DNA from 4 places in the Spiribacter aquaticus genome. Region 1 is predicted to be linked to each of the others. Evidence: predicted binding sites of a transcription regulator. Region 1 holds the regulator's gene; each other region holds the start of a gene.
What was found. The regulator sigma-54, encoded in region 1, starts transcription at its own class of promoters, with help from an activator protein. The targets are predictions, from matches to a motif close to TGGCANGNTNCNTGCTT.
Positions count from the first base shown of each region.

Region 1 (7,753 bases):
GCACCGCCCGGCCGAGTGTGGCCGCCGTCGCCAGGGTTGAGCCCCCCAGCTGCTGGAGCATGCCGATCATCGATCCGCCCCGCGGAGATCCTCGGCAATGGGAGGCGCCGGGTAATGGAATGGCACCGGCCCGTCGGGCAGCGCATTGAGAAACTGATCCACCCAGCGGCTTTCGCTATGCCGCAGCGCCTCGGGCGTCCCCGACGCGATCACCTCGCCCCCGGAGATCACATAGGCCCGGTCGGCGATGCGAAGGGTCTCGTCGACATCGTGCGAGACCACCACGCTGGTCAGCCCGAGCGCATCATTGAGCTGCCGGATCAATTGCATCAGCGCGCCCATGGAGATCGGATCCTGACCCGCGAAGGGCTCGTCATAGAGGATGATCTCGGGGTCAAGCGCCAGCGCCCGCGCCAGCGACACGCGTCGCGACATACCGCCGGAGAGCTCGCCGGGATAAAGGTCGCGGGCCCCGCGCAGGCCGACGGCCTCAAGCTTCATGAGCACCACCGTGCGGATCAGCATCTCCGGCAGGTCGGTGTGCTCGCGCAACGGGAATGCCACGTTCTCGAAGCAGGTCATGTCGGTGAATAGGGCGCCACTCTGGAACAGCACCCCCATGCGCCGGCGCAGCCGGTAGAGATCACGCCGCGAGAGCTGATCAACCGCCTGCCCGTCGACGGCGACGCGCCCGGCGGCGGCCCGCAGCTGACCGCCGATCAGGCGCAGCAGCGTGGTCTTGCCCGTTCCACTGGGCCCCATGATCGCCACGACCTCACCGCGCCTGACCTGCAGGTCGACGCCGTTGAACAGCCGATTGCTGCCGCGGCTGAAGACAACGCCGCTCAGATCGATCAGGGCCTCGGACTGGGTAACTGGCATGCGGATCGCTTCGCTGATGTCGGTGCGATGAGGAATGCCGGGAGTATCCGTCAAGCCATAAAGGCGGTCAAATGCGATACTTTGTGCCGTTAAACTTGTCATGGAAGGGCCTGCATGCTGATCGCCGCGCTGCTTGTCGTCATCGCCGCCGGATTCGTCGCCCTCGCCTGGAGCGCCGAGCGATTCGTCGACGGCAGCTCGGCACTGGCCCGCCAGCTGGGTGTCTCCAGCCTGCTGATCGGTCTGACGGTGGTCGGCATCGGCACGTCACTGCCGGAAATGCTCGTCTCGGCCATTGCCGCCATCGACGGAACCCCCGGCATTGCCCTGGGCAATGCGCTGGGATCCAACATCGCCAATGTCGGCCTGATCCTGGGGACCACCGCCCTGGTCAGCCCGCTGGTCATAAGCTCCGGAATCCTCAGGCGCGAGATCCCGCTGCTGATGCTGGTGGTCGTGGCCACCGGCGCGCTGCTGGCGGATGGGGCGCTGTCCCGATTCGATGGGGTGGCACTTCTCGCCGGCATGCTGGCTGTGCTGACCTGGATGGCCTGGCAGGCCCGGCATCCGGAGCGCGGCGATGCCATGATCGCGCGCGAACTGGAATCGGCAGTGCCCGAACCCCTTCCGCTCGCCCAGGCGCTGCGCTGGACGCTGCTGGGTCTGGTGCTGCTCATCGCCAGCTCGCGCCTGCTGGTCTGGGCGTCGGTGCTGCTCGCCGGCCAGCTGGGGGTCAGCGACCTGATCATCGGATTGACCATCGTCGCCATCGGCACCAGCCTGCCCGAGCTCGCGGCAGGCCTCGCCAGCGTGCGGCGTGGCGAGAGCGAGCTTGCCGTGGGCAACATCATCGGCTCCAATCTGTTCAACCTGCTCGCGGTTCTGGGCATCGCCGGGGCGATCGCGCCATTCGCCTTTGATCAGGGGGATCTGGCGCGCGATTACGGGATCATGACCGGCTTCATGCTGGCCATCCTGGTCGTGGGCTATGGCCTGGGCAGGCGCGGCCGCCTGGGCCGATGGGAAGGCGGGCTGCTGGTGGGTGCGTACATTGCCTATCAGGCCCTGCTGTTCTTCAGTCACCGTTAAGAGCGAGAGCAATGACCGCCGATACCGATTTCTGCCGCCTGGGACAGGCTGTCATCGACACGGAAACCGCCGCCCTGGCCGCACTGCGCGATCGCATCGATGCCACCTTCGCCCATGCCTGCCGAATCCTGCTGGCCTGCAGCGGCCGGGTGGTGGTGCTGGGCATGGGCAAATCGGGGCACATCGCTGGCAAGCTGGCGGCAACACTGGCAAGCACTGGCACGCCGGCGTTTTTTGTCCATCCGGGCGAGGCCGGACACGGCGACCTGGGCATGCTGGCCGCCGGCGACTGCGTGATCGCCCTGTCGAACTCAGGTGAAACCGAGGAGATCAACGGCCTGCTCCCCGCCATCAAACGGCGCGGGCTGGACCTGATCGCCATCACCGGGCGGCCCGGCTCGACCCTGGCCGAGGCCGCGGCCGTCCATCTCGATGCCGGCGTTGACGCCGAAGCCTGCCCGCTGGGACTCGCGCCCACCGCGAGCACCACGGCGGCGCTGGCCATGGGCGACGCGCTGGCGATCGCACTGCTCGACGCGCGCGGCTTCACCGCCGAAGACTTTGCCCGCTCGCACCCCGGCGGCCGGCTCGGCCGGCGGCTGCTGCTGCGCATCGACGATCTCATGCACACGGGCACGGCGGTGCCCGCCGTGGGGCCGGACACGCCCATGGCGGACGCGCTGCTCGAAATGACCCGCAAAGGGCTCGGCATGACCGCGATTGTCGATGCCGATCAGCGGGTCACCGGCATCTTCACTGATGGCGATCTGCGCCGCGCCCTGGATGAGGGGGTGGACGTGCATGCCACCCCGATCGCCACGGTGATGACGCCGGCCCCGCGCTGCGTCGAAGCGGCGCAGCTGGCCGCCGAGGCGCTGGCGCTGATGGAGCGGCACAGCATCAACGGCCTGCTGGTCAATGACGCGGAAGGCCGGCTCACGGGCGCGTTGAACATGCACGATCTGCTGCGTGGCGGCGTGGTCTGAATGCGCCGCCGAGTGGTCATGCTGCTGGCGCTGGCCCTGGCCGCCCTGCTCGGCTGGCGGCTGTTTGGCGCGGGTGGCGACCCGGATGCGGTCAGGACGGTGACGGACCCCCGCCTGGATGCCTATGCCCGCACGGTTACACTGACCACCACCAATGCGGACGGCGCGATCAGCTGGCGGGTACGATCACCCGACGCGCGCCACAACCCGCGGGAAGGCAGCTGGCGCCTCGTCTCCCCGGACTGGCGGGTGGAGACGGATCGGGGCCCGCCCTGGCGGGGCCGCTCGAACCATGGCTGGATCGGTGATGACGACACCCGTGCCCGGCTGCGCGGCGATGTCGTGATGACGCGCCAGACCGCCGAGGGTCGGACCCGGCTGACCACCCAGCGACTGGATGCAAGAATCCCCGAGCGTTACGCCGAGACGGATCAGCCCGTCACAATGACCCGCCCCGGGCTGCGGGTGGATGCCGTCGGCGCACGGGTATGGTTTGCGCAGGAGCGCCTTGAACTGCTGGATGATGTAGAGGGAGTGTACGATGCGGCTTCACCCTGAGCGACTCTGGATCGGCGCCCTGCTGGCGCTTGTGGTGGCAGTGCCGGTCGCGCATGGCCAGGACGGCGATGGGGCGTCCGCCCCGCCACCGGTGGAGCTGGTGGCCGACCGCGCCGAGGTTGACGAGGCCGAGGGCATCAGCGTGTATCGCGGCGACGTCGTGCTGACGCGCGGCACCCTGCGCATCACCGGCGACGTCATGCGGGTATTCAGCAATGGCGCGGGCGAGCTCGAGCAGGTGACCGTGGATGGCACCCCGGCCACCTATCGCGAGACCGTGGCGGATGCCGCCCCGCGACGGGCCGAGGCACCGCGGATGGAATACTTCGTCGCCGGCCCCGAGCGGCTGATCCTCAAACAGGGCGGACGCCTCTGGCAGGGCGACAACACAGTCACCGGACGCACCGTCACGCATTACCCCGAAACCGCCCGTACCGTTGCCGAGAGCGGCGCTGACGACGACGAGCGCGTCAATGTCAGCGTCAACCCTGCGACGGACTGACCGGCATGGCGCGCAACCAGCTCGAGGCCCGCGGGCTGTCAAAAACCTATCGCGGACGCTCAGTGGTGGATGGGGTCTCCATCGGCCTGCAGAGTGGGGAGATCGTCGGTCTGCTGGGCCCGAATGGAGCCGGCAAGACCACCAGCTTTTACATGATTGTCGGCCTGATCCGGGCGGACGCCGGGGTCATCCGGCTGGATGGCGATGACATTGGCAGCCTCCCCATGCATGCCCGGGCGCGGCGCGGGATCGGCTACCTGCCGCAGGAGGCATCGGTGTTCCGGCGGCTGTCGGTGCTCGACAACCTGCTCGCCGTGCTCGAGACCCGTGACGGGCTGTCACGCCAGGCACGGCTTGAGCAGGCGGAGGCACTAATGGAGGAGTTCGGCATCGGGCATCTGCGTGACCAGGCCGGGATCAGCCTGTCGGGCGGCGAGCGACGGCGCGTTGAGATTGCCCGGGCGCTGGCAGCCGATCCGCGCTTCATCCTGCTGGACGAGCCCTTCGCCGGCGTTGATCCGATCTCGGTGGGCGACATCAAGGGCATCGTCCGACACCTGGCGGAGCGCGGTATCGGCGTACTGATCACCGATCACAACGTCCGCGAGACGCTGGCCCTGGTCGACCGTGCCAGCATCCTCAACGCCGGCCGGGTGATCGCCGACGGGACCCCCGGCATGATACTCGACAACGCCGAGGTGCGGGCGGTCTACCTGGGCGAGGACTTCCACCTGTGAGACTGGCGGGCGCCGGACAGCCGGCGTTACGCTATCCAGACCAATTCGCACGCGGGGAACAATGAAGCAGTCGCTTGAACTTCGGGCCAGTCAACAGCTCACCATGACGCCCCAGCTGCAGCAGGCGATCCGGCTGCTGCAGCTGCCGGCGGCCGAGCTGGCGCTCGAGATCCGCGAAGCGCTCGAGTCCAACGTCATGCTCGAGCCCGAAGACGACACCGATCACGCCGTCGCAGCCGCCGCGCCCGAGGGGACGACGCCGGCCACCCCCGATCCGTCGGAAGAGCGTCTGGGCTCGAACGCCACCGACGCCACCGAGCTGGGCGAGGGCATGGCGGTCTCCGAGCACTGGGATGACACCGGTCATAACGGGCCAGCGGGCGCCACGGCGGAAGGCGACGGCGGCAGCGACTTTCTCGATCGCCAGGCGGCCCCCGCCGATTCGCTGCGCGATCACCTGCAGTGGCAGGTCGATCTGTCCAGCCTGGGCGCGACCGACCGCCAGATCGCCGCCGCACTGATCGACGCCCTGGACGAGCGCGGGCATCTGGCCGAGCCGGTCAGCGAATTGCGGTCCGCCCTCGACGCCGATGTCGACGCCGACATCGACGAGGACGACATCAACGCCGTCCTCACGATCCTCCAGCACATGGACCCGATCGGCATCGGCGCCCGTGACGCCCGCGAGGCACTGCAGATCCAGATCGACGCCATGCCGCCGGACACGCCCGGGCGCCAGACCGCCCGCCAGGCCATTGAAGCCGACTGGTCACTGTTCAGCCCGGGCCGGCAGGTCGCGCTGCGCGAGCACCTGAAGGTCGACCAGGAACAGCTGGACCTGGCCCTGTCGCTGATCCGCCGACTCGACCCCCATCCCGGATCGCGATTCGGCGAAACCCGCACCGATTACGTCGTCCCCGACTGTCGGGTGCGGCGGGTCAACGGCCGCTGGCAGGTCGAGATCAACCCCGAGGCTTCGCCCCGGGTGCGCATCAACGACTACTACGCGAGCCTGATCCGGCGGGGCGACAGCAGCCGTGACAACAGCCTCCTGCGCGATCACCTGCAGGAGGCACGCTGGCTGATCAAAAGCCTGGAGTCGCGGCGCGACACGCTGCAGCGCGTGGCCGAATGCGTCGTCGAGCGCCAGCAGGCGTTTCTGGAGTATGGTGAAGAGTCGATGCAGCCACTGGTGCTGCGCGATGTCGCCGAGGCCATCGACATGCATGAATCGACCGTATCGCGGATCACCTCGCGGAAATACATCCTCACGCCCCAGGGGACGCTGGAGTTCAAGCATTTTTTCTCGAGCCATGTCCCGACGGCCGACGGCGGTGAGTGCTCGGCGACGGCCATTCGCGCGCGCATCCGCCGGCAGGTGGCGGCAGAGGATCCGGCCAGGCCACTCAGCGATTCACGGCTGACCGAGACGCTGCGTGGGGAGGGCATTCACGTGGCGCGGCGAACCGTGGCCAAATACCGGGAAGTCATGGGGATCGCATCGTCAACCCAACGCAAACGGCTACGCTGAAGAAGAAAACATAAGGGGAAATCATGAAAATCGACATCACCGGCCATCACGTCGATGTCACCAACGCGCTGCGTGACTACGTCGACGAGAAATTCCAGCGCCTCGAGCGCCACTTTGATCATGTCGTCGACGTCCATGTGATTCTGACCGTCGAGAAAAAGACCCGTAAGGCGGAGGCCACCCTGGTGGTCAGCGGCGCCCGGCTGTTCGCCGAGTCCACCGCCAGCGAGATGTATGCCGCCATCGACCTGCTGGTCGACAAGCTGGACCGCCAGGTCGTCAAGCACAAGGAAAAGCGCAGCGACCATCATCCGGAGCAGGGACGCGTCGGCGATAATCTGGAACCCTGAGCACTATGGAGCTTACCCGACTGCTGTCGGTGACGCGCACGCAGTGCGGGGTCGACGTCACCAGCAAGAAACGCGCCCTGGAGCGCATGAGCGAGCAGCTCATGGCCGATACCCGGGCGGGCGGCGACGCCACGCGCGCCATCTTCGAGGGGTTGATCGTGCGTGAGCGTCTGGGCAGCACCGGACTGGGGCGCGGGGTGGCACTGCCCCATACCCGCAGTCCCGATATCGAGACCCCGCGTGCCGCCCTGGTCCGTCTGAATACACCCATCGCCTTCGACGCCGCCGACAGCCAGCCGGTGGATCTGCTGCTCGCCCTCCTCGTGCCTGAGCACAGCAACGATGAGCATCTGCGCATTCTCGCCCGGCTCGCGGAGCTGTTTCGCGACGAACACCTGTGCACGCGGCTGCGCCAGTGCCGCAGCGACGCCGAGCTCTACGCCACCATGACCGGCAGCGACGACGGGGCGCCCGACGCATGAGCCAGATCCCCGGGACGCTGATGCGGGTCAACGGTGTGGGCGTCCTGATTCGGGGCGAGGCGGGCATGGGCAAGAGTGACACCGCGCTGATGCTGCTGCGCGCAGGTCATCAGCTGGTGGCCGATGACGCCGTGATGGTCATACGCCGCGGTGACCGGCTGATCGGCCGGGCACCGGACGCCGGTCGCGGGCGGCTGTGCCTGCGCGGGCCGGGGATCATTGAGGCCGGGGATCACTTCGGCACCGGTGCGGTGGCCGACTGGTCACCCATCGACTGCGCCATCGAACTGACCCGGGCCCGGCGTCGGGCAAGCGCCACGGCGGACTGGCAGACCCTGACGATCCACGGCATCGGCCTGGCCCAGCTGGCGCTGTCGCCCGAGCGGCCGGTCGCGGCGATCATCGAGCTTGTGGCAGTGACCGCACCGCGGCCCTGGCGGGTCCCGGAGGCCAGCGCATGCGACTGATCATCGTCAGCGGCCTGTCCGGATCGGGCAAGAGCGTCGCCCTTGCCACCCTGGAAGACTCGGGCTTCTACTGCATCGACAACCTGCCGGTGGATCTGCTGGATGCATTCGGTCAGCACATTGCGATGAGTGGCGAGGAGGCCGACTACGCCGTGGGCATCGATGCACG
Region 1 is NZ_VMKP01000003.1:138,726-146,478, reverse strand. It holds gene mlaE (lipid asymmetry maintenance ABC transporter permease subunit MlaE) at 1-70, opposite strand, end outside; gene FPL11_RS07180 (ABC transporter ATP-binding protein) at 67-882, opposite strand; gene FPL11_RS07175 (calcium/sodium antiporter) at 1,003-1,971, shown strand; gene FPL11_RS07170 (KpsF/GutQ family sugar-phosphate isomerase) at 1,983-2,957, shown strand; gene lptC (LPS export ABC transporter periplasmic protein LptC) at 2,958-3,515, shown strand; gene lptA (lipopolysaccharide transport periplasmic protein LptA) at 3,499-4,017, shown strand; gene lptB (LPS export ABC transporter ATP-binding protein) at 4,023-4,754, shown strand; gene FPL11_RS07150 (RNA polymerase factor sigma-54) at 4,816-6,285, shown strand; gene hpf (ribosome hibernation-promoting factor, HPF/YfiA family) at 6,309-6,635, shown strand; gene FPL11_RS07140 (PTS sugar transporter subunit IIA) at 6,641-7,117, shown strand; gene FPL11_RS07135 (HPr kinase/phosphorylase) at 7,114-7,584, shown strand; gene rapZ (RNase adapter RapZ) at 7,575-7,753, shown strand, end outside.

Region 2 (7,753 bases), on a different contig from region 1:
AGCCCTGGTGCAGGACGGTGACCGTACGGGCAATGGAGCGCACAAAGTCCATGTCATGCTCGACCACCACCACCGAGTGGCGACCCGCAAGACGCTGCAGCAGCTCGCCGGTGCGGTCCATTTCCTGATGCGTCATGCCGGCGACCGGCTCATCGACCAGCAGCACCTGGGGGTTCTGCATGAGCAGCATGCCGATCTCCAGCCATTGCTTCTGGCCGTGGGAGAGCTGCCCGGCACGCGAATGCCCGGCCGACTGCAGCCCGATCTCGGTGAGCACTGAATCGATACGATCCCGCGACTCGCCGTCGAGATGCTGGCGCAGTGTCGACCAGACACCGCGCGGGCCGGCCATGGCCAGTTCCAGGTTCTCGACCACCCGATGCTCGGGGAATACCGTCGGTTTCTGGAATTTCCGGCCGATCCCGGCACGACTGATGTCGGTCTCCTGCATGCGCAGCAGATCCAGGCGCTGGCCCAGCCACGCCTGCCCCTGATCGGGCCGGATGCGGCCGGTGATGACGTCCATCATGGTGCTCTTGCCGGCGCCATTGGGCCCGATGATGCAGCGCAGCTCGCCGACATCGATGTACAGGGTCAGGGCATCCAGCGCCCTGAACCCGTCGAAGCTGACGGTGACGTCCTCGAGATAGAGGATCGGGCCGTGGCGGGTATCGACGCGCCCCGCCTCGAGGGGGTCCGGCATCATGAAGTCGAACACCCGATCCCGGCGCATGACCTCGCGCGGTCTGTCCAGCAGGCTCATGAGCGGTCCTCCCGGCGCCTGAAAAGGCCCACCAGTCCACGCGGGAAAAACAGGGTGACCGCGACGAACAGCCCGCCCAGGGCGAACAGCCAGAGCTCGGCGATCATCGCCGTCAACAGCGTCTGGGCGTAATTGACCAGCGCGCCCCCCAGTGCCGCGCCGTACAGCGTGCCGCGGCCGCCCACCGCCACCCAAACCACGATCTCAATCGAGTTGAGCGGCGAGAATTCGCTCGGATTGATGATCCCCACCTGGGGGACATAAAGCGCCCCGGCCAGTCCGGCCAGCATCGCCGAGAGCGTCCAGATCCAGAGTTTGTAGTGATCGGTGCGATAGCCCAGCGAGCGTGTGCGTGGCTCGGCATCGCGCACGGCACGGACGACACGGCCGGCCCGCGAGCGGACCACCCTGCGACAGAGCAGATAGGCCAGTCCAAGCGCGAGCGCTGAGGCCACGAACAGCGCCAGGCGTGTCTGGGGATCGGAGAGGCTGAACCCCAGGATATCCTTGAAGTCGGTCAGGCCGTTGTTGCCGCCGAAGCCCATCTCATTGCGGAAAAACGCCAGCATGAGGGCATAGGTCATCGCCTGGCTGATGATGGACAGATACACCCCGGTGACGCGCGAACGGAACGCGAGCCAGCCAAAGATGAAGCCGAACACGCCGGGCACCAGCAGGACCATCAGCGCGGCAAACCAGAACTGGTCGAAGCCGTACCAGAACCACGGCAACTGCTCCCAACCCAGAAAGACCATGAAATCCGGCAGCACCGGATCGCCATAGACCCCGCGGTCGCCGATCTGGCGCATCAGGTACATGCCCATGGCATACCCACCCAGGGCAAAGAACGCACCATGCCCCAGGCTGAGAATGCCCGCATAGCCCCACACCAGATCGAGGGCCAGCGCCAGCAGGGCGAAGCACAGATAGCGGCCGAGCAGATTGACGGTGTAGTCGCTCACATGAAACGGCGACGACGGCGATACCCCCTGGTTGAGGATCGGTATCACGACAATCAGTACCGCGAGCGCACCCAGCAGTATCCGGCCACCCATGTCGCCATGCAGCAGCCGCCGCCAGGGGCGCTCGGGAATCAGCCGGGTGGCCGAGGATTGCGGGGTCGCCATGCCTCAGCCCTCCGATGCCGCGCGACCACGCTGGGGGAACAGTCCCTGCGGGCGGCGTTGGATGAACAGGATCACGAACACCAGGACCAGCACCTTGGCGAGAACGGCGCCGGTTTCGGGCTCGAGGAATTTATTGAGTACGCCCAGCGACAGCCCACCGACCAGCGTGCCCCAGAGACTGCCGGCGCCCCCGAACACCACCACCAGGAATGAGTCGATGATGTAGGCCTGACCCATATTGGGGCCGACATTGGTGATCTGCGACAGCGCGACACCGGCAAGGCCGGCGACACCCGCCCCCAGGCCAAAGGTCAGTGCATCAATGCGCGATGAACTGACCCCTACGGCCCGCGCCATGGCGCGGTTCTGTGACACCGCCCGCACCTTGAGGCCCAGCGTGGTGCGCTTGAACAGCAACAGCAGCAACCCGAACACCAGAAACGCGAACGCAATCACATAGAGCCGGTTGAGCGTCAGGCTGAGGGCCGCATTGACCTCGATGGCGCCGCTCATCCAATCCGGCGTACTCACCTGGCGGTTGAGTGGCGAGAACACCGTCCGCACCAGCTGCTGGAGGATCAGGCTGATACCGAAGGTGGCGAGCAGCGTCTCGAGCGGCCGCCCGTACAGAAACCGGATGACTCCGCGTTCGATGGCCACGCCAAACGCCCCGGTGACCAGGAAGGCCGCCGGAATCGCGACGAACAGCGAATAATCAATTGCATTGGGCATCAACAGCTGGACCACATAGGTGGTGTAGGCGCCGAGCATGATCAGTTCGCCGTGCGCCATGTTGATGACGCCCATCACCCCGAAGGTGATGGCCAACCCGAAAGCGGCGAGCATGAGGACCGATCCCGCCGACAGACCAAAGAATATCTGCTCGCCCAGTCCCCAGAGATCCCGCCGCTCCTCGATGCCGGTGAGGATCTCAGCGGCACGGGCCTGGACGGCCGGATCGGGGTCGTTTTCCGCCAACCGCCGCACCTCATTGCGCACCCGATTGCGCAGCGAGCCATCCAGTGTTTCCAGCGCTTCCAGCCGGATCGCCGCCTTGGGGGCATCAAGGCGCGCCAGGCCGATGACCAACGACATATCCCGGCGAATCGCATCGACGGGCTCTTCCGCCACGAGGCCCTCCATGCGCTCGGCAATCGCCGGATCGGGGGATTCCAGCAGGCGCTCGACCGCTTCGCTACGCGCCTGGCGATCGGGGCTGGAGAGTCCCGCCAGCGCCAGCATCTTGCGCGCTTCGGTGCGAACTGCGTTGTTGATGCTCACCCGGCGGATTTCGTACTGCGAGGCTTCGCCGACCCGCTCGCCACTGAGCGGATCGGTCACCGCGAATCCCGAATCAAGGCTGTCGGCGATGACGATCTCGCCACCCCCGATCCGAAAGTACAGCCGGCTGTCGAGAAGGGCCTGCAGCACGGGCACTGCCCGCGGGTGGCCACTCTCGGCAATCGTGCGGACCGCCGCTGCCTTGTCATCAAAACTTCCCTCATTGAGCTGGCGCAGACTCGAGACCAGCGCCTCGTCATCCGCCGCTCCGGCGGGCGACGCCGTCAGACCCAGGGCCATGAGCAGACTGACCAGCATGCATCGGGCAAAGCGTTTCATGAATGATCCCTCAAGGCGCTGCCCCACCGGCGGCGGGGCAGCGTCGCCATGGTCAGTCGCCGTAGTCCTGACCTGAACACACGCCGGTCTCGACGTTGTAATTGCCGCAGACCAACGGTGCCCGCCAGCTGGCGATGATGTCGCTGCTCTCGGGGAGATAGTCCGACCAGGCATCACCGGCCACTTCGCCGTTGGTTTCCCATACCACCGAGAACTGCCCATCAGGCTGGATCTCACCGATCATCACCGGCTTGGTGATGTGGTGGTTGGGCATCATGGTGGCGTAGCCGCCGGTGAGATTGGGGACGGTCACGCCGATGATCGCGTCCTGCACCGCTTCAACGTCGGTTGTACCGGCCCGGCGCACGGCCTCGACCCACATGTTGAAGCCGATGTAATGGGCCTCCATCGGATCGTTGGTGACCGCCGAGGTATCATCCTTGAACTCGTGCCACGCCTGGATGAACTCGACGTTCTCCGTGGTCGGCGCGCTCATGAAGTAGTTCCAGGCGGACATGTGACCGACCAGCGGTTCGGTGTCGATCCCGGCAAGCTCCTGCTCACCCACCGAAAAGGCCACCACCGGAATATCCGAGGCGGAAACGCCCTGGTTGGCCAGCTCGGTGTAGAACGGGACGTTGGCGTCACCGTTGATGGTCGAGACGATGGCGGTCTTCTCACCCTGGCCCCCGAAGTCGCGCACATCCGAGACGATGCTCTGCCAGTCGGAATGCCCGAACGGCGTGTAGTTGATCATGATGTCTTCCTCGGCCACCCCGTTATCCATGAGGTACTGCTCGAGGATCTTGTTGGTCGTGCGGGGATAGACATAGTCGGTCCCCAGCAGCGCGAAGCGCTCCACGTCCAGTTCATCCATCAGGTAATCAACCGCCGGAATGGCCTGCTGGTTGGGTGAGGCCCCCAGATAGAACACATTCTCGGAGGATTCCTCGCCCTCATACTGCACCGGGTAGAAGAGCAGCCCGTTGAGCTCTTCGAACACCGGCAGGACGGACTTTCGCGAGACCGATGTCCAGGTGCCGAACACCACGTCAACCTCGTCGTCCGCCAGCAGCTGCCTTGCCTGCTCGGCGAATCGCGGCCAGTCCGAGGCCGGGTCCACGACCACCGGTTCGATTTCGCGGCCAAGCAGGCCGCCGTTCTCGTTCTGCTGCTCGATGAGCATCTCGACGGTTTCCTTGAGGGCCGTCTCACTGATCGCCATCGTGCCGGACAGTGAATGCAGGATGCCGACCTTGATCGGATCCTCCTCCTGGGCCAGTGCGCTGTTGCCTCCCAGGCCAAGCGCCAGAACGCCAGCGGCAAGCGTACTTGCCATGCCGTTATGCAGTCGCTTCTTTGCGTACATGCGTGAACTCCTTTGAAGTGAATCACCAGGCCGACCATCGGCCTGTTCACTGGATAGCAATTAACGTGCCAGCTGTTCGGGCTACCGCCCGGCAGGCGTCAACCGGTGTCGCATGCGCCACACTGGTGCGGGCGCGACCGGCGATTCACGCTCGTAGTGCACGCTAGGCCACCGAGCGCGCCAGCATGCCCTCCCGCAGGATGAATTCAATGATGCCCTCAACGCCTTCTCCGGCGGCGATGCTCGCAAGCTGGAACGGGGCCTCGCCGCGCATCATGCGGCTGTCACGGGCCATCACGTCGAGCGACGCCCCCACCTGCGGCGCGAGGTCGGTCTTGTTGATGACCAGCAGGTCAGAGCGTGTGATGCCGGGGCCGCCCTTGCGCGGGATCTTGTCGCCGGCCGAGACATCGATGACGTACAGGGTCAGATCGGAGAGTTCCGGCGAGAATGTGGCCGAGAGGTTGTCGCCACCACTTTCAATGAACACCACATCGAGATCACCGAAGCGCGCCTGCAGATCGGCGACCGCGGTGAGATTCATCGAGGCATCCTCGCGGATGGCGGTATGCGGACACCCACCCGTTTCAACGCCGACGATGCGCCCGCTGGGCAGTGCCTCGTGGCGCGAGAGAAACTCGGCATCCTCGCGGGTGTAGATATCATTGGTCACCACGGCAAGCGACAGGCGCTCGCGAAGCGCCCGGCACAGCGCCAGCGTGAGGGCGGTCTTGCCGGATCCGACCGGTCCACCGATACCGACGCGCAGCGGAGTGGGGTTATCTGTCATGACGGGGCATCCTCCGGAATTGTGATCGTTCAGCTGCGAAACAGCCGTGAGTACTGGACCTCGTGCCAGCCGCTGGCCAGGCTGACGCCCGGGGTGGTGGCACCAATGGATTCATCATCGAGGGCAGCGGCGTTGTCGACGGCCCCGGGGATGGCGTCCGCGATACGAAGCAGCGCACGCTGACCGGCGCTCTGCCCCAGGGGAACGAGCTTGACCGCCGCGGCCACCTGATTCTCGGACCAGGCCCAGGCATAGCCGAGGGCGGCCTGATCCATGCCGATGGCCCAGCGCGCGGTGGCCAGGGCGAAGGCGGTGGCCCAGGTGACATCGCGGTCGCGGTCGAAAGTGAGCGCCTCGCTGATGCCGAACTCACCGAGCAGCCGCATCAGTGCCCGACCGATGTGAATATCCTCGGCGCGCAGCTCAGCGGTTTCCCGGGCCGCGAGCAGACGACTGGTCCAGACCTCGACCGCCGGGCGGTCATCGCGCTGCCAGGCGGCCTGCAGACGCGCCAGTACCGGCAGATCAAGCGCCCCGATCCCGCTCTGCAACTGACCGCCAACCCAATCGACCAGAGACGCCTCGTCGCCCACCCAGCCCTGCTCAATGGCGGTCTCCAGACCGGCCGAGTAGGCGTAGGCGCCTACCGGCAGCGTCGGGCTCAGCAGCTGCCACAGCCGCAGCGTTCGGGCATCGGTGCCATCAACCATGATGGTGACCACCGCCGGCGTAGGCACCGGACTCGGGTTGGAAAGGGGCGGTTTCATGAGTGGGCTCAGCGCCCAGCCCGCGCACCATCTCATCGAGCACATGGTCATGGCGGTAGCGCAGGTAGCCCTTGGCCACTTCCAATGGCGTATGCCGATTGCCCAGATGATAGGCGGCCCGCAGCAGCACCAGCGGATCGTCCGAGCGCACCGTGCTCACCGGCTCGGGCGCGGCCTCGACGCGGTAGACCCGGCCGCTGTCGTCAGCCAGTCCATCACCCGCGCGCAGGGCCGCGCCCCCGCGCTCGAGGATCACGCCGATGACCTCGCCGTTACCCAGCATGGCCCGAAACCGCGAGCGCTCACGTTGCTCGATGGTCAGGACCAGCGTGCCGACCACATCCTGATCCGCCGCGAGGGCCCCGAGCCGTTGTGTCAGTGTCTCCATGACAGCCCCTCAGAAAAGGAAATAGCGCTGTGCAAGCGGCAGCTCCACCGCCGCTTCGCAGGTCAGCAGCTCGCCATCGGCGCGGACCTCGTAGGTCTGCGGGTCGACACTGACCTCGGGCTGCCAGTCATTGAGCTTCATATCGGCCTTCCCCACGTCGCGGCAGTCCTTGACCGCCACCAGGCGCTTGTTCAGGTCCAGTCGCCCGCCGATGCCCGCTTCGATCGCGGCCTGGGAACAGAAAGTCACCGCGGTCTCGGCCACCGCCCCGCCATGGGCGCCGAACATGCCCCGGTAATGCACCGGCTGCGGCGTGGGGATCGACCCGTTGGGATCACCCATCGGTGCGGCGGCGATCATGCCGCCCTTGACGATCGTGCCCGGCTTGGCGCCGAAGAAAGCGGGCTTCCAGAGCACCAGATCGGCCAGCTTGCCCACCTCCAGCGATCCCACCTCGTGGGCGATCCCGTGTGCGATCGCCGGGTTGATGGTGTATTTGGCGACGTAACGCCGGGCCCGCAGGTTGTCATGCCGATCGTTGTCCTCGGCAAGTGGCCCGAACTGCACCTTCATCTTGTGGGCGGTCTGCCAGGTGCGGGTGATCACCTCGCCGACCCGACCCATGGCCTGCGAGTCGGACGCGATCATCGAGAACGCACCGCGGTCGTGGAAGATGTCCTCGGCGGCGATGGTCTCGCGCCGGATCCGCGATTCCGCAAAGGCGACATCCTCGGGGATGGCCGGGTCGAGATGATGGCAGACCATGAGCATGTCCAGATGCTCATCGATGGTGTTGCGGGTGTACGGGCGCGTCGGATTGGTGGACGACGGCAGAACGTTGGACTGCCCGCAGGCGCGGATGATGTCGGGGGCGTGGCCGCCGCCCGCGCCTTCGGTGTGATAGGTGTGAATGGTCCGTCCCCTGAACG
Region 2 is NZ_VMKP01000004.1:141,153-148,905, forward strand. It holds gene urtD (urea ABC transporter ATP-binding protein UrtD) at 1-763, opposite strand, end outside; gene urtC (urea ABC transporter permease subunit UrtC) at 760-1,890, opposite strand; gene urtB (urea ABC transporter permease subunit UrtB) at 1,894-3,510, opposite strand; gene urtA (urea ABC transporter substrate-binding protein) at 3,563-4,879, opposite strand; gene ureG (urease accessory protein UreG) at 5,043-5,669, opposite strand; gene FPL11_RS09545 (urease accessory protein UreF) at 5,699-6,436, opposite strand; gene ureE (urease accessory protein UreE) at 6,372-6,824, opposite strand; gene ureC (urease subunit alpha) at 6,834-7,753, opposite strand, start outside.
Region 2: the regulator sigma-54 is predicted to act here: its motif matches at 4,934-4,950, upstream of urtA (urea ABC transporter substrate-binding protein).

Region 3 (7,753 bases), on a different contig from region 1:
GTCCGGCGCTTCCAGTGACCGGCGGTACATGCGCTCGTACGCTTCGCGGCTGAGCAATGCGTGATCGGCGGTTTCCGGCGGCACCGGATAGCGTTTTTCTGCGGCCATGCCGTTTTCTCCTCGTAAATGACAGCGTTCGACGTCTGTTCTAAATCTTATAAGCCCTATACTGCGGGTGTTGGAGGCCTGATGCCAAGCCATCGCGCGCAATTGCCCCGGATTGCCAGTGGCCAACCGCCCATTCCAGAAGCATCGCGGGTGGGGCATCCGCCAGGTCGGCCGGCGGAGGATGCCCGAGAAAGGCCAGCGCGTCGGCCACGGCGGCCCCCGCCCGACGGGTATCCACGGGCGGGGCCGCGTTGGTTTTGCTGAGCTTGCGGCCCTGGGGGTCGGTGGCGACGGGCACATGCAGGTGGCGCGGCTGCGGGAGGCTCAGGGCGCTGCGCAGCAGCATCTGCGGTGGCGTCGCGGGCAGCAGGTCGGCACCCCGGACCACATCGGTGACGCCCAGCGCGGCGTCATCCACCACCATGGCCAGGTGATAGGCGTGCAGGCCATCGCCACGGCGGATCACGAAGTCGCCGATCACGGCCGCGGGGACCAGGGACTGTGGGCCCAGGCGCCGATCCTCGAAGCCGAGGGGGCCATCGGGTACGCGGAACCGCCAGCTGCGCGCTTCACGGCCGGCGGGCAGGCCGTCGCGGCAGGTCCCGGGATAGATGATACCGGCCGGGCCGGCCTCGCCGCCCGCGGCCACCTCGCGCCGGGTGCAGGCGCAGGGGTAGGCGTCGCCACTTGCCTGGAGCCTTTCGAGGGCCGCCTGATAATGATCGCGCCGCGCGTCCTGGACCTGCACCGGGCCGTCCCATTCGAGGCCCAGGGCCTCCAGTGCCGCGCGGATGTCACGTGCGGCCGAGACCCGGGCGCGGCCGCGGTCGACGTCATCGATACGCAATCGCCACTCGCCGCCGGCCGCCCGTGCGTCCAGCCAGCTCGCCAGCGCCGCGATCAGCGAGCCGCGGTGGAGCGGCCCGGTCGGGCTGGGGGCGAAGCGGCCGATGTAGCGCGTGTCGGTCATAGCACCATCCATGCGTTGTTGCCTCAGCTTGCCATGCGGGTTGCTACACTGCGAGTCCAGTCATTCGCTGAGGTCGCCGTGCCACGCCCTGATCTGTCCGCGCGCAGTCACCGCATCCAACCGTTTCACGTCATGACCCTGCTGGCCCGGGCGCGCGAGCTTGAGGCGGGCGGCGCCGACATTGTCCATATGGAGATCGGTGAGCCCGACTTCCCCACGGCGGCGCCGGTGCGTGAGGCGGGCCGCCAGGCGCTCGCCGACGGGCGGACCGGGTATCAGCCGGCGGCGGGGCTGCCGGCCCTGCGTGAGGCCATCGCCGGGCACTACCAGCGTGACCATGGCGTGGAGGTCGATCCCGGTCGCATTCTGATCACCCCGGGGGCGAGCGGGGCGTTGCTGGTGGCCCTGGCCATGCTGGCGGATCCGGGCCGCAACGTCCTGCTGCCCGACCCGGGCTATCCGTGCAACCGCAACTTCGTCGAAGCCGTGGACGCCACGCCGCGGGCGGTGCGCGTGGACGCCGGCAGCGATTATCAGCTGACGCCCGGGCTGGCGGCCGCGGCCTGTGACGAGCGTACGGCGGCGATGCTCGTGGGCTCGCCGGGCAATCCCACCGGCACGCTGGCGAGCAGCGCGGATCTGGCCGGACTCGCGGCCCTCGGCCAGCGCCGGGGCATTGGGCTGATCGTCGATGAGATCTATCACGGACTGCATTACGACGGCGCGCCCGCCCAGGCGTTGGCGCATGCGCCGGACGCGATTGTGGTGAACAGTTTCTCGAAGTACTTCGGTATGACCGGCTGGCGGCTTGGCTGGATGGTGGTCCCCGCCGACTGGGTGCCGGTTGCCGAAAAGCTGCTGCAGAACCTGTTCATCAGCGCCTCGACGCCCGCCCAGTATGCGGCGCTGGCCTGCTTTACCGAGGCGTCCCGCGAGATCTTCGAGGCGAGACGCGAGGCGTTCCGCCAGCGTCGGGACTTTCTGCTGCCGGCGTTGCGCGACCTCGGCTTCCACATCCCGGGCAATCCTGCCGGGGCGTTCTATCTGTATGCCGATATCACCGCGCTCGGCGATGACAGCGCCGATCTTGCAAGCGGACTGCTTGAACAGGCCGGTGTGGCGGTGACCCCCGGACTGGATTTTGAACGCACGGCACCCGAGCGGCATCTGCGCTTCGCCTACACCACCGACACCGACCGACTGGCAACGGCGGTGAGTCGCATCCAGCGCTATCTGGCCGCCGGTGGCTGATCCCGCGGAGGTACGCTGCACAGTTCAGACCGGGTCAGGAAGCGTTTGCCCTCGGGCGCTTCCAGTGAGAATCCGGAGCCACGCCCCTCGATCACGTCGATGATCAATCGGGTGTGCGCCCAGAGCGCATACTGGTCGCCGCCGATGTAAAAGGGCTGTCCGCCGATGTCGCCAAGATGGACATCGCGCGCGCCCACCCTGAATTCGTCGCGGGGATAGCACATGGGTGCACTCCCGTCACAGCAACCGCCGGATTGGTGAAACAGCAATGGCCCGTGGCGCCGCTGCAGCTCGGCGATCAGTGCCTCTGCCGCAGGTGTCGCCACAACGCCCATTTCATTCGTGCTCATTTTCGTCTCCTCGTCCGCAGCACCGGGCGGGCGTGACCCGCCCGCCCGGCGTTGTCCGCCCGCCTAGAACAGTCCCATGGGGGACTCGCTGTAACTCACCAGCAGGTTTTTGGTCTGCTGGTAGTGCGCGAGCATCATGAGGTGGTTTTCGCGACCGAAGCCTGACTGCTTGTAGCCACCAAACGCCGCGTGCGCGGGGTAGAGGTGATAGCAATTGGTCCAGACACGGCCGGCCTGAATGCCGCGGCCCATGCGATAGGCCGTGTTGACGTTGCGCGTCCACAGGCCCGCGCCGAGCCCGTACAGCGTGTCATTGGCGATACTCAGGGCGTCATCCCGATCGTCAAAGCCGGTGACCGAGACCACCGGGCCAAAAATCTCTTCCTGGAAGACGCGCATGCGATTGTCGCCCTCGAAGACGGTGGGCTGAACGTAGTAGCCACCGCTCAGTTCGCCGCCCAGGTCCAGACTCTCACCGCCGGCGAGGACTCTGGCACCCTCCTGCCGGCCGATATCCAGATAGGCCATGATTTTTTCCAGCTGATCGCGCGATGCCTGCGCGCCCACCATCGTCTCGGTATCAAGCGGATTGCCCGTTTTAATGCGGGCCACCCGGTCAAGCGCAGCATCCATGAAGTCGCCATAGAACGAGCGCTGCACCAGTGCCCGTGACGGGCAGGTGCAGACCTCACCCTGATTGAGGGCGAACATCGCGAACCCCTCGAGGGTTTTCTCCCGGAAGCCGTCATTGGCGGCAAAGCAGTCATCAAAAAACACGTTGGGTGACTTACCGCCCAGCTCCAGCGTGACCGGAATCAGGTTTTCCGATGCGTACTGCATGATCAGTCGCCCGGTGGTGGTCTCTCCGGTGAAGGCCACCTTGCTGATCCGCGGGTTCGAGGCAAGCGCCTTGCCCGCCTCGGCGCCGAAGCCGTTGACGATATTGAGCACACCGGCCGGCAGCAGGTCGGCGATCAGCTCGGTGAGCATCAGAATGCTGGCCGGTGTCTGTTCGGCGGGTTTGAGTACCACACAGTTGCCGGCCGCCAGCGCCGGCGCCAGCTTCCACGTGGCCATCAGGATCGGGAAATTCCAGGGAATGATCTGACCGACCACACCGAGGGGTTCATGGATCTGATAGGACACCGTGTCGTCATCGAGCTCGCCGAGTGATCCCTCCTGGGCACGGATGACGCCGGCGAAATAACGGAAGTGATCGATCGCGAGCGGCAGATCGGCCGCCAGCGTTTCCCGGACCGGCTTGCCATTCTCCCAGGTCTCCGCCACGGCAAGCGCCTCGAGGTTGGCCTCCATGCGATCGGCGATGGTGTTCAGAATGACGGCGCGCTCGGCCACCGCCGTCCTGCCCCAGGCCGCCTTTGCCGCGTGGGCTGCATCCAGCGCCTTTTCGACGTCGGCTGCCTTGGAGCGCGGAATGCGGCAGAAGGTCTGCCCGGTGACCGGTGTGGGATTATCGAAGTACTCGCCGTCGAGCGGGGCCAGCCAGTCGCCGCCGATGAAATTCTGATATTCGCTTTTGAAATGGACGATGGCGTTCGTGCTGCCGGGATTGGCGTAGATCATGGTCTCTCCTCCGTTTTTATGGGTCGGGACGCGATGCGTGCCCGCACCAGGCACCCAGCAAGATCCGCGCCAATTGATGGCTGCGCGCCCGGCGCTTGCGTCGCGCCCGGGACTGGGCGATCGTGCTGTTCAACCTGTCCGCTAGAGACGGGTGGCCGGTGTGCCGTTTTAGAACAGTCTGTCGCGGACTGCGACAGAGGAGGAGGGCGATGGACGAGCGGCCGTTTAACGATCGCGCCCGGCTTGCCGGCGCGCGGCGTCAGCTGTTGGCGGGTGAGCGCACGCCGGCCGGTGTGGCGGATGGGGTGGCGGCCTCCTGGCAGCGGGTGGCGGCGGCCGGGCTCTCACCGCGGCAACAGGCGGCTGATGCCGTTTTTGATGCGGCGGCGTTGCGGGCGGCCCGGGCCGACAACGAGTCGCTGATCGCGCTGGCGCTGCCGGAAATCGAAAACCTGTATCACCAGATCAGCGGCAGCAACAGTGCCGTATTGCTCTGCGATGCGCACGGCACGATCCTCGAGCGCCACGGTGACCCGCATTTCCATGCCCGCAGTCAGCGCGTTGCACTGGCGCCGGGTGCATGCTGGGGCGAGCCGGTGCGCGGGACCAACGCCATCGGCCTCGCGCTGGCACAGGCCGGTCCAGCGTCGGTCCACGGCCCCGAGCATTATCTGCAGTGCAATACGTTCCTGACCTGTGCGGCGGCGCCGATCCGTGACACGGCGGGGACCGTGATTGGCCTGCTGGATGTCTCCGGGGATCAGTCGGCCCGTCAGATCCATGCCCTGGGGCTGGTGCGGATGGGCGCACGAATGATCGAAAACCGCTGGCTCACGGCGGAGTTCGCCGACAGCTTTCACCTTCATCTCCATGCGCGGCCGGAGCTGCTGGGCACCCTCAGCGAGGGGATTCTCGCGCTCGATGGTGATGGACGGGTATTGGCCCTGAACGAGGTGGCGCGCAGCTACTTCGGTGACGACTGCGTGGGCGAGCGCTTCGAAGGGCTTTTTGAGGAGACGTTCGAGGGCTTGCTGCGCAGTGACGAATCGATGCCGCTGCGGCGGACTCTCAGTGGGATCATGACCTGCCTGCGACTGGTCGCGCCGCCGTCGCGCATCCACGGTTCGACGCCGGCGGCTGCGCTGTCCGATGGCACGACGTTCGAGCGGTTGCACGCCGGGGATGACGCAGTGGCGGATACACTCCGTCGTGCCCATCGTGTCTTCGTCCGTAATATCCCCCTTCTGATCGAGGGCGAGACCGGCACCGGCAAGGAATGGGTGGTGCGGGCCCTCCATGCGGCGGGGCCGCGGGCGAACGGGCCGATCGTCGCCGTCAACTGCGCGGCAATCCCCGAGAGCCTTGCCGAGGCCGAACTGTTTGGTTATGCCCCGGGGGCGTTTACCGGTGCAAACCCGCGCGGTGCCGACGGTCGCATCGCCGAAGCCAATGGCGGAACACTCTTCCTCGACGAGATCGGCGACATGCCGGTCGCGCTTCAGACCCGACTGCTGCGGGTCCTCCAGGAGCGCACCGTCCTGCCGGTGGGTGGCGGTCAGCCCCGGGCGGTGGACTTTGCGTTGGTCAGCGCCACTCATTGCGATCTGGCAGCCCGGGTCAAGGCCGGTGCGTTTCGCGCCGACCTTTACTACCGGCTGTGCGGACTGCGGATCGAATTGCCGCCGCTTCGCCGGCGCAGCGATCGTGAGCCGCTGATCGACCGGCTTCTGGCCGAGGAGGATCCCATGGCGAGGCTTTCGCCGGATGCCCGCGCGCGGCTTCTCGCCTATTCATGGCCCGGCAATCTGCGTCAGCTGCACAGCGTCATGCAGACGGCGCTGGCGTTACGCCGACCGGGCGCGCCGGTGACACGGGCGGACCTGCCTGATGTCATCCTGGAGACGGACGTCGGAAACATGTCGGCTGAGGCCTGTCCGGATACCGACCTTCGAGCCGTGGAGCAACGCCATATTCAGGCGGCACTGGCGGAGCACGGCGGTAACGTCAGTCGCGCCGCGCAGACGCTGGGCATCAGTCGCAGCACCCTCTACCGGCGCATTGGTTCCTCCTCCCGGGGAAAATGAGTATCTTGAATGCTGCACGGCAACAGGGACGCCCGCGTGGATGCGGCTCAGTAAAATCCGCCTGAGCGGTTTCAAATCCTTCGTCGACACGACGCCGGTCCCGCTGGGCTCGGGCATCACCGCCATCGTCGGCCCCAACGGCTGTGGCAAGTCCAACATCATCGATGCCGTGCGCTGGGTCATGGGCGAGCGGTCGGCCAAGCATCTGCGTGGCGGCTCGATGGCCGATGTCATCTTCAGTGGATCCGGCAGCCGCAAACCCGTGGGGCAGGCCAGCATCGAGCTGGTGTTCGACAATGCCGACGGTTCACTGGGCGGGCAGTACGCCGGTTTCAGCGAAATCGCCATCCGCCGTCAGGTCAACCGCGACGGGCAATCGGCCTATTTTCTCAACGGCAGCCGCTGTCGGCGTCGCGATATCACCGATGTCTTCCTGGGGACCGGGCTCGGGCCCCGCAGCTACTCGATCATCGAGCAGGGCACCATCTCGCGACTGATCGAGGCGCGCCCCGAGGCACTCCGCGGCTACCTCGAAGAGGCCGCCGGGATCAGCCTGTACAAGGAACGGCGCCGCGAGACCGAGCGGCGGATCCGCGACACCCGCGAGAACCTCGAGCGGCTCGATGACATGCGCGCCGAGGTCGCCCGCCAGCTCGACCGGCTCAATGATCAGGCCCGGACGGCCGAGCGCTACCGCCAGTTGAAGGCCGATGAGCGTCAGTGTCATGCCGAGCTGACCCTGCTGCGTATCCGCCAGCTCGAGGCTGAACAGGCCGATCTGCAGACCCAGCGAGCCGATGCCGAGACCGCCCTCGAGGCACGCCTGGCGGAACAGCGGCGCTGCGAGCGCGGGATGGAATCGGTGCGCGCCGAACAGACCGCGGCGAGTGATCACCTGAATGCCGTGCAGGCCGAGTACTACGAACTCGGATCGACGCTGGCCGCCCTCGAGCAGCGTATCCGCCACGACCAGGAGACGCTCAGCCAGAGCCGCCAGGCCCTTGAGCAGACACGGGCCGCTATCGCTGAGAACGACCGTGCCCTCAGTGACGACCGCGATGAACGTCAGACGCTGACGGCGACCATCGACACCGAAACGCCGGCGCTCGCCGCCGCTGACCAGGCCCTCGCGGAGGCCGAGCAGACCGTTGCCACGGCGGGCGCCCGCCTCGATGAAGCCCGCGAGCAACGCGATGCGGTGGGGCAGGAACACGCCGAGGCCGAGCGCCGGATGCAGCTCGAGCAGACCCGGATCGATCAGCTCGAGGCCCGCGTCGCCGATCAGGACCGGCGTCTGGCGCGCATTGCCGAGGAACTCGATCTGCAGGCGGGCGAGGACGCTTCCGCCGACGCCACCGACCGTGCCGATATCGAGGCGCTGGTGGCCGATCGTGAACCGCTGGACG
Region 3 is NZ_VMKP01000002.1:310,204-317,956, reverse strand. It holds gene acs (acetate--CoA ligase) at 1-108, opposite strand, end outside; gene gluQRS (tRNA glutamyl-Q(34) synthetase GluQRS) at 149-1,078, opposite strand; gene FPL11_RS04890 (pyridoxal phosphate-dependent aminotransferase) at 1,157-2,329, shown strand; gene FPL11_RS04885 (DUF779 domain-containing protein) at 2,308-2,679, opposite strand; gene exaC (acetaldehyde dehydrogenase ExaC) at 2,743-4,263, opposite strand; gene FPL11_RS04875 (sigma-54-dependent Fis family transcriptional regulator) at 4,473-6,347, shown strand; gene smc (chromosome segregation protein SMC) at 6,388-7,753, shown strand, end outside.
Region 3: the regulator sigma-54 is predicted to act here: its motif matches at 4,319-4,335, upstream of exaC (acetaldehyde dehydrogenase ExaC).

Region 4 (7,753 bases), on a different contig from region 1:
GGTCGGCCCCTGGGCGGTGATCTCCAGCCCGGCGGCGCTGTCCGGGTTGCCCAGCAGCCGGTTGCCCAGCCGAAACGAGAGTTCGTCCATCGGGCCCGAGGGCGGGACACCGATGTCCCAGTAGCCGGTCCGTCCCGGCCAGTCCTGCACGGTGGTGAGCGTGCCGGCGCTTATCACGTCGATGCGCGGCTCGGCGGGCCGGAAGTCGGCGAGTCGGGTGGTGGTGGCGCGGCCCTCGATGAATACCGCGTCGGTCATGATCGCGCGCAGATAGGCGAGGTTGGTCATGAGCCCGTCGATGCGCGTTGCCGCCAGGCCCTCGCCCATCGCCCGGCGGGCGTCTTCGCGATCGCTCCCGTGGCTGATGATCTTGGCGAGCAGGGGGTCGTAGTAGGGGGTGACCTCGGTGCCCGCCTCCACCCAGGTGTCGACACGCATTGCCTCGGGCCAGATGACCTCGGTGATCAGACCGGTCGCCGGCTGAAAGTCCTTGCCCGGGTCTTCGGCGTAAACCCGCGCCTGAATGGCGTGACCGTTGGCGGGCCCGGGTCGCCGGGCGGCCAGGTCATCGAGTTCGCCGGCGGCCGCCTGCACCATCCACGCCACCAGATCCACGCCGGTGACCGCCTCAGTCACGCCATGCTCGACCTGCAGGCGGGTGTTCATCTCCAGAAAAAAGAACGCCCCGGTGTCGGCGTCGACAATGAATTCCACGGTCCCGGCCGAGCGGTAGGCCACGCTGCGACCCAGGCGCTCAGCGGCCTCCATCAGCGCGGCACGGGTATCGGCATCGATGCCCGGCGCGGGTGTTTCCTCGACGACTTTCTGGTTGCGGCGCTGCAGCGAGCAGTCGCGCTCGCCCAGGGCAATCACGGTGCCCGCGCCATCGCCGAAGATCTGCACCTCGATGTGGCGGGCGCGGCGGATGAAGCGCTCCACAAACAGGCCCGCGTTGGCGAAGTTGTTCTGTGACACGCGCTCCACCGAGGCATGGGCGGCGCGCAGGGCGGCCTCATCGTCGCAGATCGCCATGCCAATGCCGCCGCCGCCGGCGGTGCTCTTGACCATGACCGGATAGCCGATGGTGGCGGCCTCGCTGGCGGCCGCCTCGACATCGCTGATCAGGTCGCTGCCGGGGAGCAGGGGCACCTGATTGGCGGCGGCCAGCTCGCGGGCGGTGTGCTTGAGCCCGAAACGCCGGATCTGATCCGGGGTGGGGCCGATGAAGGCGATCCCCGCCTGCTCGCAGGCCTCGGCGAATTCGGCATTCTCCGAGAGAAAGCCGTAGCCGGGATGGATGGCGTCGACGCCCTGCTCGCGGGCGACGGCAAGGATGCGCCCGGCATCCAGGTACGAATCGCTGGCCCGCGCCCCGCCGATGGGGATGGCCTCATCGGCGTTGCGGACATGGGCCGAGGCCCGGTCGGCCTCGGAGTATACCGCCACGGCGGTGATCCCCAGCTGGTGCAGGGTGCGCTCAATGCGACAGGCAATCGCGCCGCGGTTGGCAATCAGTACTTTCGAGAACATGCTCAATCCCAGATGATCATCTCGAGCGGCGTCGGATTGAAGCCGCTGCAGGGGTTGTTGAGCTGCGGGCAGTTCGAGATCAGGGCGATCACGTCCATCTCGGCGCGCATCTCGACGTACTTGCCGGGCCCCGAGATCCCGTCCTGAAAGCTCAGGCCGCCCTCGCCGGTCAGCGGCACGTTCATGAAGAAATTGATGTTGCTGGGCACATCCCGCTTGGTCAGCCCATAGCCGCTCTCCTGGATGGCATGCAGGAAATTATCCCGGCACGAATGCATGGGCTTTTTCTCCAGCGCGTAGCGCATCTGGTTGGCCTCGGCCGAGCAGGCGCCGCCCAGGGTGTCGTGACGGCCGCAGGTGTCGGCGGTGATGGTCAGCATGACCTGTCCCTGATTGGAGTAGAGCTGCGTACCGGTGGTCAGATAGACATTGCCCTGGCGGGTGGTGGTGTCGACGGCGCTGTAGTGCTCGTGACGTGGGTCGCTCAGGCTGTAGAACAGGGTGTCGGCGGCCTCGTTGCCTTCCACATCGACAATGCGCAGATGCTGACCGCGACGGATTTCCGCCATCCACCAGTCACCGGCGGGGACGACGGTGCGCTGAAGCGCGGTGGTGGGATCAAGCTCGCTGGTTTTGAGGTTCATCGCAGGCACGGTCAGCCCTCCTGGCAGTTGGCGATCAGCGTGTTGGCGTAGGCCCGGGCGTTTTCGGGGCGGTGATGGATGCACGCATCGTCATCGCGCACCGGCGCGGAGCGGTAGATGGAGACGTCCACCGGCCCGGGCTGATAGATCGGCCCCGGTGCCATGGGGTGGGGCGCGGTGGTCAGCACCACCAGCGTATCGCTGTCAGCGCGCAGGTCGACGCTGGCCCCGGGGTGGCTGTGCTCGGCGGCATAATGCAGATCGCCGTCGTCGTTGACGCTGACTTTCTGGAAGAAATTGACCGGGCTGACCAGATCGCGCGGTCCCAGCCCCCACTTGGCCAGCTCGATAAGGAACAGTTCGCGGCCGTTGCGGTAGAAGTCGTTCCAGTGCTCCTGGAAGCGCGCCTCGCCAAAACGCCGCTGAATGGACTCGGCATCGCTGATACCGCCAATGGGGTCGTGCCAGCCCACGGTGTCCTCGACGATGGAGAGCATCGCCCGACCCATGTCCGAGAACAGCATGTTGCCCCGGCTGAGTCGGCTGACGTGCTGACCCTTCAGGGTGTCGGCCATGTTGTAGCGCTCGAGCGGGTTGGACGGGTTGTACGCCAGCAGCGCCGCATTCGCGGTGCCGTCGGTATCCACCAGGCGCAGCGTGAAGCCGCGGCGCACCACCATCGACCAGTAACGCCCGCCGGGGACGCGCTCGTGATGGACGATGCGCGATTCGGCGATCGGAGTCGCAGGCATCAGTCGTTCTCCTTACGGTTGGGGGAGGAAAGCTGCTCACGCAGCTCGGGTGCCAGCGCGGCGTCACGCGCCTCGCCGTGCTGCAGGGGCAGGTCGTAGGTAATGCTGGCGCCGAACGCCTCGGGGGCCTGCGGATCGTGGCGCACTTTGTCGAACACCAGCAGGCGTGTGCCCAGATCGAAGCCCTCCTTGAGGTCGTGGGTGACCATGAACACGGTGATGCCGCTGCGGGCCCACAGATCAAGGATGAGCGCGTGCATGTCCTTGCGGATGCCCGGATCGAGGGCGCCGAAGGGCTCGTCGAGCAGCAGGATGCGCGGGTTTTTCATCAGCGCCTGGGCAATGGCGAGGCGCTGCTGCATACCACCCGACAGTTCGCTGGCGTATTTATCGGCGGCGTCCGCGAGCCCCACGCGCCCCAGCATGTCCCGGGCCCGTGCCACGGCCTCCTGCCGGGCGCGGCCAAACAGCCGCCCCAGCGCCGGGGCCTTCTCCATCTCTTCGGCGATCAGCACATTGGCGATCGCCGTGAGGTGCGGGAACACCGAATACTTCTGAAACACCACGCCGCGGTCGGGACCGGGCTCGGCGGCCATGGGCGCACCATCCAGCAGCAACTGGCCGCGGCTGGGCGACTCGGCGCCAAGCAGCATGCGCAGGAACGTGCTCTTGCCGCAGCCCGAGGCGCCGACCACGGTCACGAACTCGCCGGTCTCAACCCGCAGGTGGATATCCTCCAGCACGACATCCTGACCGTAGGTTTTCCACAGGGCTCTGGCTTCGATCGTGCTCATGCCGACCGCCCCGCGACATACCAGGGAAACAGCCACGCCGTGAGCCGGCGCAGCGACCAGTCGAGCGAGAACGCCAGCAGCGTGATCCAGGCCACATAAGGGATGATGGTCTGCATGTCGAGGTAGCGCCGGACCAGAAAGATCCGATAGCCGAGCCCCTGTTCGGCGGCGATTGCCTCGGAGGCGATCAGAAACAGCCAGGCGGCGCCGAGGGCAAGCCGCGTGGCATCGAACAGGCGGGGTAGCGTCTGCGGGATGGTGACCCGCAGCAGTATCTGCCAGGTCGAGCCCCCCAGTGTCTGCGCCTTGACCAGCTGCTCGTCGGGGATTTCCTCCACCCGCTGCTGGATGTCACGCATCATGAACGGCAGGATCCCGAACACGATCAGCATGATCTTCGAGAGCTCCCCCACGCCGAACGCGATGAACAGGATCGGCAGGATGGTCAGTGGCGGGATCATCGCGAGCGCGGCGATGAACGGTGAGAGGGTGCGTCGCAGGTAAGGGATCAGACCGGTGGTGGTGCCGATGATGATCGCCGCCACCATGCTGATCGCCACCCCTGCCAGCAGTCGTTTGAGGCTGGCGGCGGTGTCCGCCCACAGCAGGATCTCGCCGGTACGCCGCGACGGCTCGGTGGCCAGCCGCGCGAACGAGTCGGCCATCGTCATCAGGGAGGGCAGTAGTTTGTCGTCCGGATTATCGGCCAGGCGGGCCATTGAGGCCGCCATATAGGCGACAACCACCAGCACGAACGGCAGTAGCATCAGCAGACCGCCCATGGCTCGGCCCGGACGTTGGTTGATCAGTCGCTTCATCGGTATGACCTGCGCGGGCGGAAAGCCCCGGGGGTGCCCATGACACCCCCGGACGGGGCGGGACGCGTTACAGGGCGTCCTCGGCAGCCATCTCCATGTACTCGCTGGTAAAGCGCAGCTTGACGTTGTCCTCCGAGCCCAGCACCGATCCGTCCGTGAACTCGATGCCGACGAAGTCGGGGCTGGTGGCGGTCGCACCCAGCAGACCCCGGTCGTAGGCGAACTGACGGACGTTGTCCATGGTTGCCTCGGGCTGGTCGCTGGTCACGAATTCCACCGCGTCGGCGGCGTCGTAGAACATCTGGGTGCTGGCCAGCTGTGCCTCGTAGCCCGCCAGGTCGGTGCCTGCGGCCTCGGCCATGCGGGTGCGGGCATCGACGCCGGTCTCATCGTCGCCGGACATCCGCGCCATGATCTCGTACCAGGCACCGGTCAGGGCCTTGCCCAGCTCGGGGTTGGCTTCGAGCACCTCGGTGTTGAGTGCCAGCGTGTCGATGATCTCGCCGGGGATATCCGAGGAGTCGAACACCACGTTGGCCTCTGGCATGGCCCGCAGTTCACTCAGCTGGGGGTTCCAGGTCACCGCGGCGGTGACGTCGGGCGTCGAGAAGGTACCGACGATGTCCGCATCCGAGGTGTTGACGACGGTGACGTCCCGCTCGCTCATGCCGACTGATTCGAGGGCACGGGCTAGCAGGTAGTGCGAGACCGACAGCTCGACCAGATTGACGCGCTGGCCCTCGATGTCGGTCAGCTCATCGGTGTCCTTGAGCACGACACCGTCGTTACCGTTCGAGAAGTCGCCGATGATTGGCAGGGTGGTGTCAACGCCGCTTGCCGCCGGGATGGCGAGGGCATCCATGTTGGTGATGGTGACGCCGTCAAACTCGCCGGCGGTGTAGAGGTTGATGGACTCGATGTAGTCGTTGATCTGGACGACGTCGATTTCGATGTCGTAGCGATTGGCCCACTTGTCGACAATGCCGGCGCTGTCGCCATAGCTCCAGGGCATCCAGCCCACGTAGATGCTCCAGGCAATGCGGAAGCTGTCCTTTTCCTGGGCGCTGGCGAGCCCGGGCAGGGCGAGCATGGCGGCAAGCAGGCCGGCGCCGGCAACGCGCCGGGCGGTGGAACGGGTGCGGTTTGGACGTTTCATGACCGTCTCCTATGAGGTTGGTCGGGATGTCACACGGGAGCCTCTCAACGAATCTCCCGGGCTTTTGTCCCGCCGTGTAACCCCTTCCGGAGAGGTCGGATGCTCTCGGACCAGACACCCGCAGAGCGGATCGGAACCCTAGCGTCCTATTGGTGACCTGATTGTAGCGGCTGATCGCCCGAGGCGAATCCGCCGAGGGTCCCGTGTACCCGATTATTGCCTTGCAATATCCATGCCAGTTTCCTGCCGCTGCCTTGCGGGCAGCTCGGGCACCGATGGAGCGTGTCGAGCGACGCGCCGGCGGTCGGTGGGTTTGCACTGCATTGGTTCAGCAACGGGTCGGTCAGCACCATGAAGGGGCGCTACCCCAGATCGCCGATGACCGTCTGGATGACCGCGAGCGCGGCGACCGGGGCGGTATCGCTGCGCAGTATGCGCGGGCCCAGGCGGATGCGGTGCCAGCCGAGGTCGGCGACGCGCTGGATTTCGTCCGGCGCCAGCCCGCCTTCGGGGCCGATCAGGGTCGCCAGCTCGGCGGTGGGTTCGAGGTCCTGCGCGGCGCGGTCACCCTCGGTGTCAAAGATAACGCCGGGCAGGCCGGCCACGGTGGCCAGGGCCTCGTCCAGCGCGCAGGGTTTTTCCACCGCTGGAATGCGATTGCGGCCGCACTGCTCGCAGGCCGCCACCACCACGGCCTGCCAGTGGCGCTGTTTTTTCGCCCAGCGCTCAGCGTCAAGCCGGACCACGCAGCGCGCGCTGATGACCGGGATGATGCGTGCCGCGCCCAGCTCGGCGGCCTTCTGCATGGAGTAATCCATGCGCTCGCCCTTGCTGATGCCCTGCAGGAGGGTGACGCCCACCGGTGCCTCGGCCTCGCGGGCCGAGAAGGCCTCGATCCGTGCCTGCGCCCGGCGCTTTTCCAGCACTTCGATGCGGGCGGTGTATTCGCCGCCGCTGCCATCAAAAAGCACAAGCCCGTCACCGCTTCGCAGTCGACGGGCCTGTATATGTCGGACCGCCGTGTCGGGGAGGTCGATGACCTCTCCGACCGGCGGGATGCCTGTCACATGCAGGCGGGTCGCGGGATCAGTAGCGATAGTGCTCGGGCTTGAACGGCCCATCGACGGTGACCCCGATGTACTGGGCCTGATCCTCGCGCAGCGTGCTCAGCTGAGCGCCGATCTTATCCAGATGCAGACGGGCGACTTCCTCGTCCAGGTCCTTCGGCAGGACGTAGACCTTTTTCTCGTAGCTGCCGTCGTTGTTGAACAGCGCCATCTGCGCGAGCACCTGGTTGGTGAAGCTCGCCGACATCACAAAGCTCGGATGCCCGGTGGCGCAGCCCAGGTTCATGAGGCGCCCTTCGGCCAGCAGGATGATCTTCTTGCCGTCGGGGAAGATCACGTGATCCACCTGCGGCTTGATGTTCTCCCACTCGTACTGGCGCAGGCCGGCCACATCGATTTCGTTGTCGAAATGGCCGATGTTGCAGACGATGGCCTCGTTTTTCATGACCTTCATGTGGTCATGGTTGATCACGTTGTAGTTGCCGGTGGCGCTACAGAAGATATCGGCCTTGTCGGCGGCCTCTTCCATGGTCACCACGCGATAGCCTTCCATGGCCGCCTGCAGGGCGCAGATCGGATCGATCTCGGTGACCCAGACACTGGCGCCCAGGGCCTTGAGGCTCTGCGCGCAGCCCTTGCCGACATCGCCGTAACCCGCCACGACCGCGATCTTGCCGGCGATCATGACGTCGGTGGCACGCTTGAGGCCGTCCACCAGCGACTCGCGGCAGCCATAGAGGTTGTCGAACTTGGTCTTGGTGACCGAGTCGTTGACGTTCATGGCCGGGAAGGGCAGCTCGCCGGTCTGCTGCATCTCGTAGAGGCGCTTGGCACCGGTGGTGGTCTCCTCGGTGACACCGCGGATGGCCGCCTGGGTGCGCGCATAGAAGCCGGGGTTGTCCTTCAGCCGCCGGCGGATCGCCGCGAACAGGGCGCGCTCCTCGTCACTGTCCGGGTGATCGAGCAGCGACGGGTCCTGTTCGGCCCGCGCC
Region 4 is NZ_VMKP01000001.1:547,963-555,715, forward strand. It holds gene uca (urea carboxylase) at 1-1,530, opposite strand, end outside; gene FPL11_RS02750 (urea amidolyase associated protein UAAP2) at 1,533-2,174, opposite strand; gene FPL11_RS02755 (urea amidolyase associated protein UAAP1) at 2,186-2,926, opposite strand; gene FPL11_RS02760 (ABC transporter ATP-binding protein) at 2,926-3,720, opposite strand; gene FPL11_RS02765 (ABC transporter permease) at 3,717-4,538, opposite strand; gene FPL11_RS02770 (putative urea ABC transporter substrate-binding protein) at 4,606-5,694, opposite strand; guanidine-I (ykkC/yxkD leader) riboswitch at 5,746-5,847, opposite strand; gene FPL11_RS02775 (16S rRNA (uracil(1498)-N(3))-methyltransferase) at 6,057-6,815, opposite strand; gene ahcY (adenosylhomocysteinase) at 6,781-7,753, opposite strand, start outside.
Region 4: the regulator sigma-54 is predicted to act here: its motif matches at 5,916-5,932, upstream of FPL11_RS02770 (putative urea ABC transporter substrate-binding protein).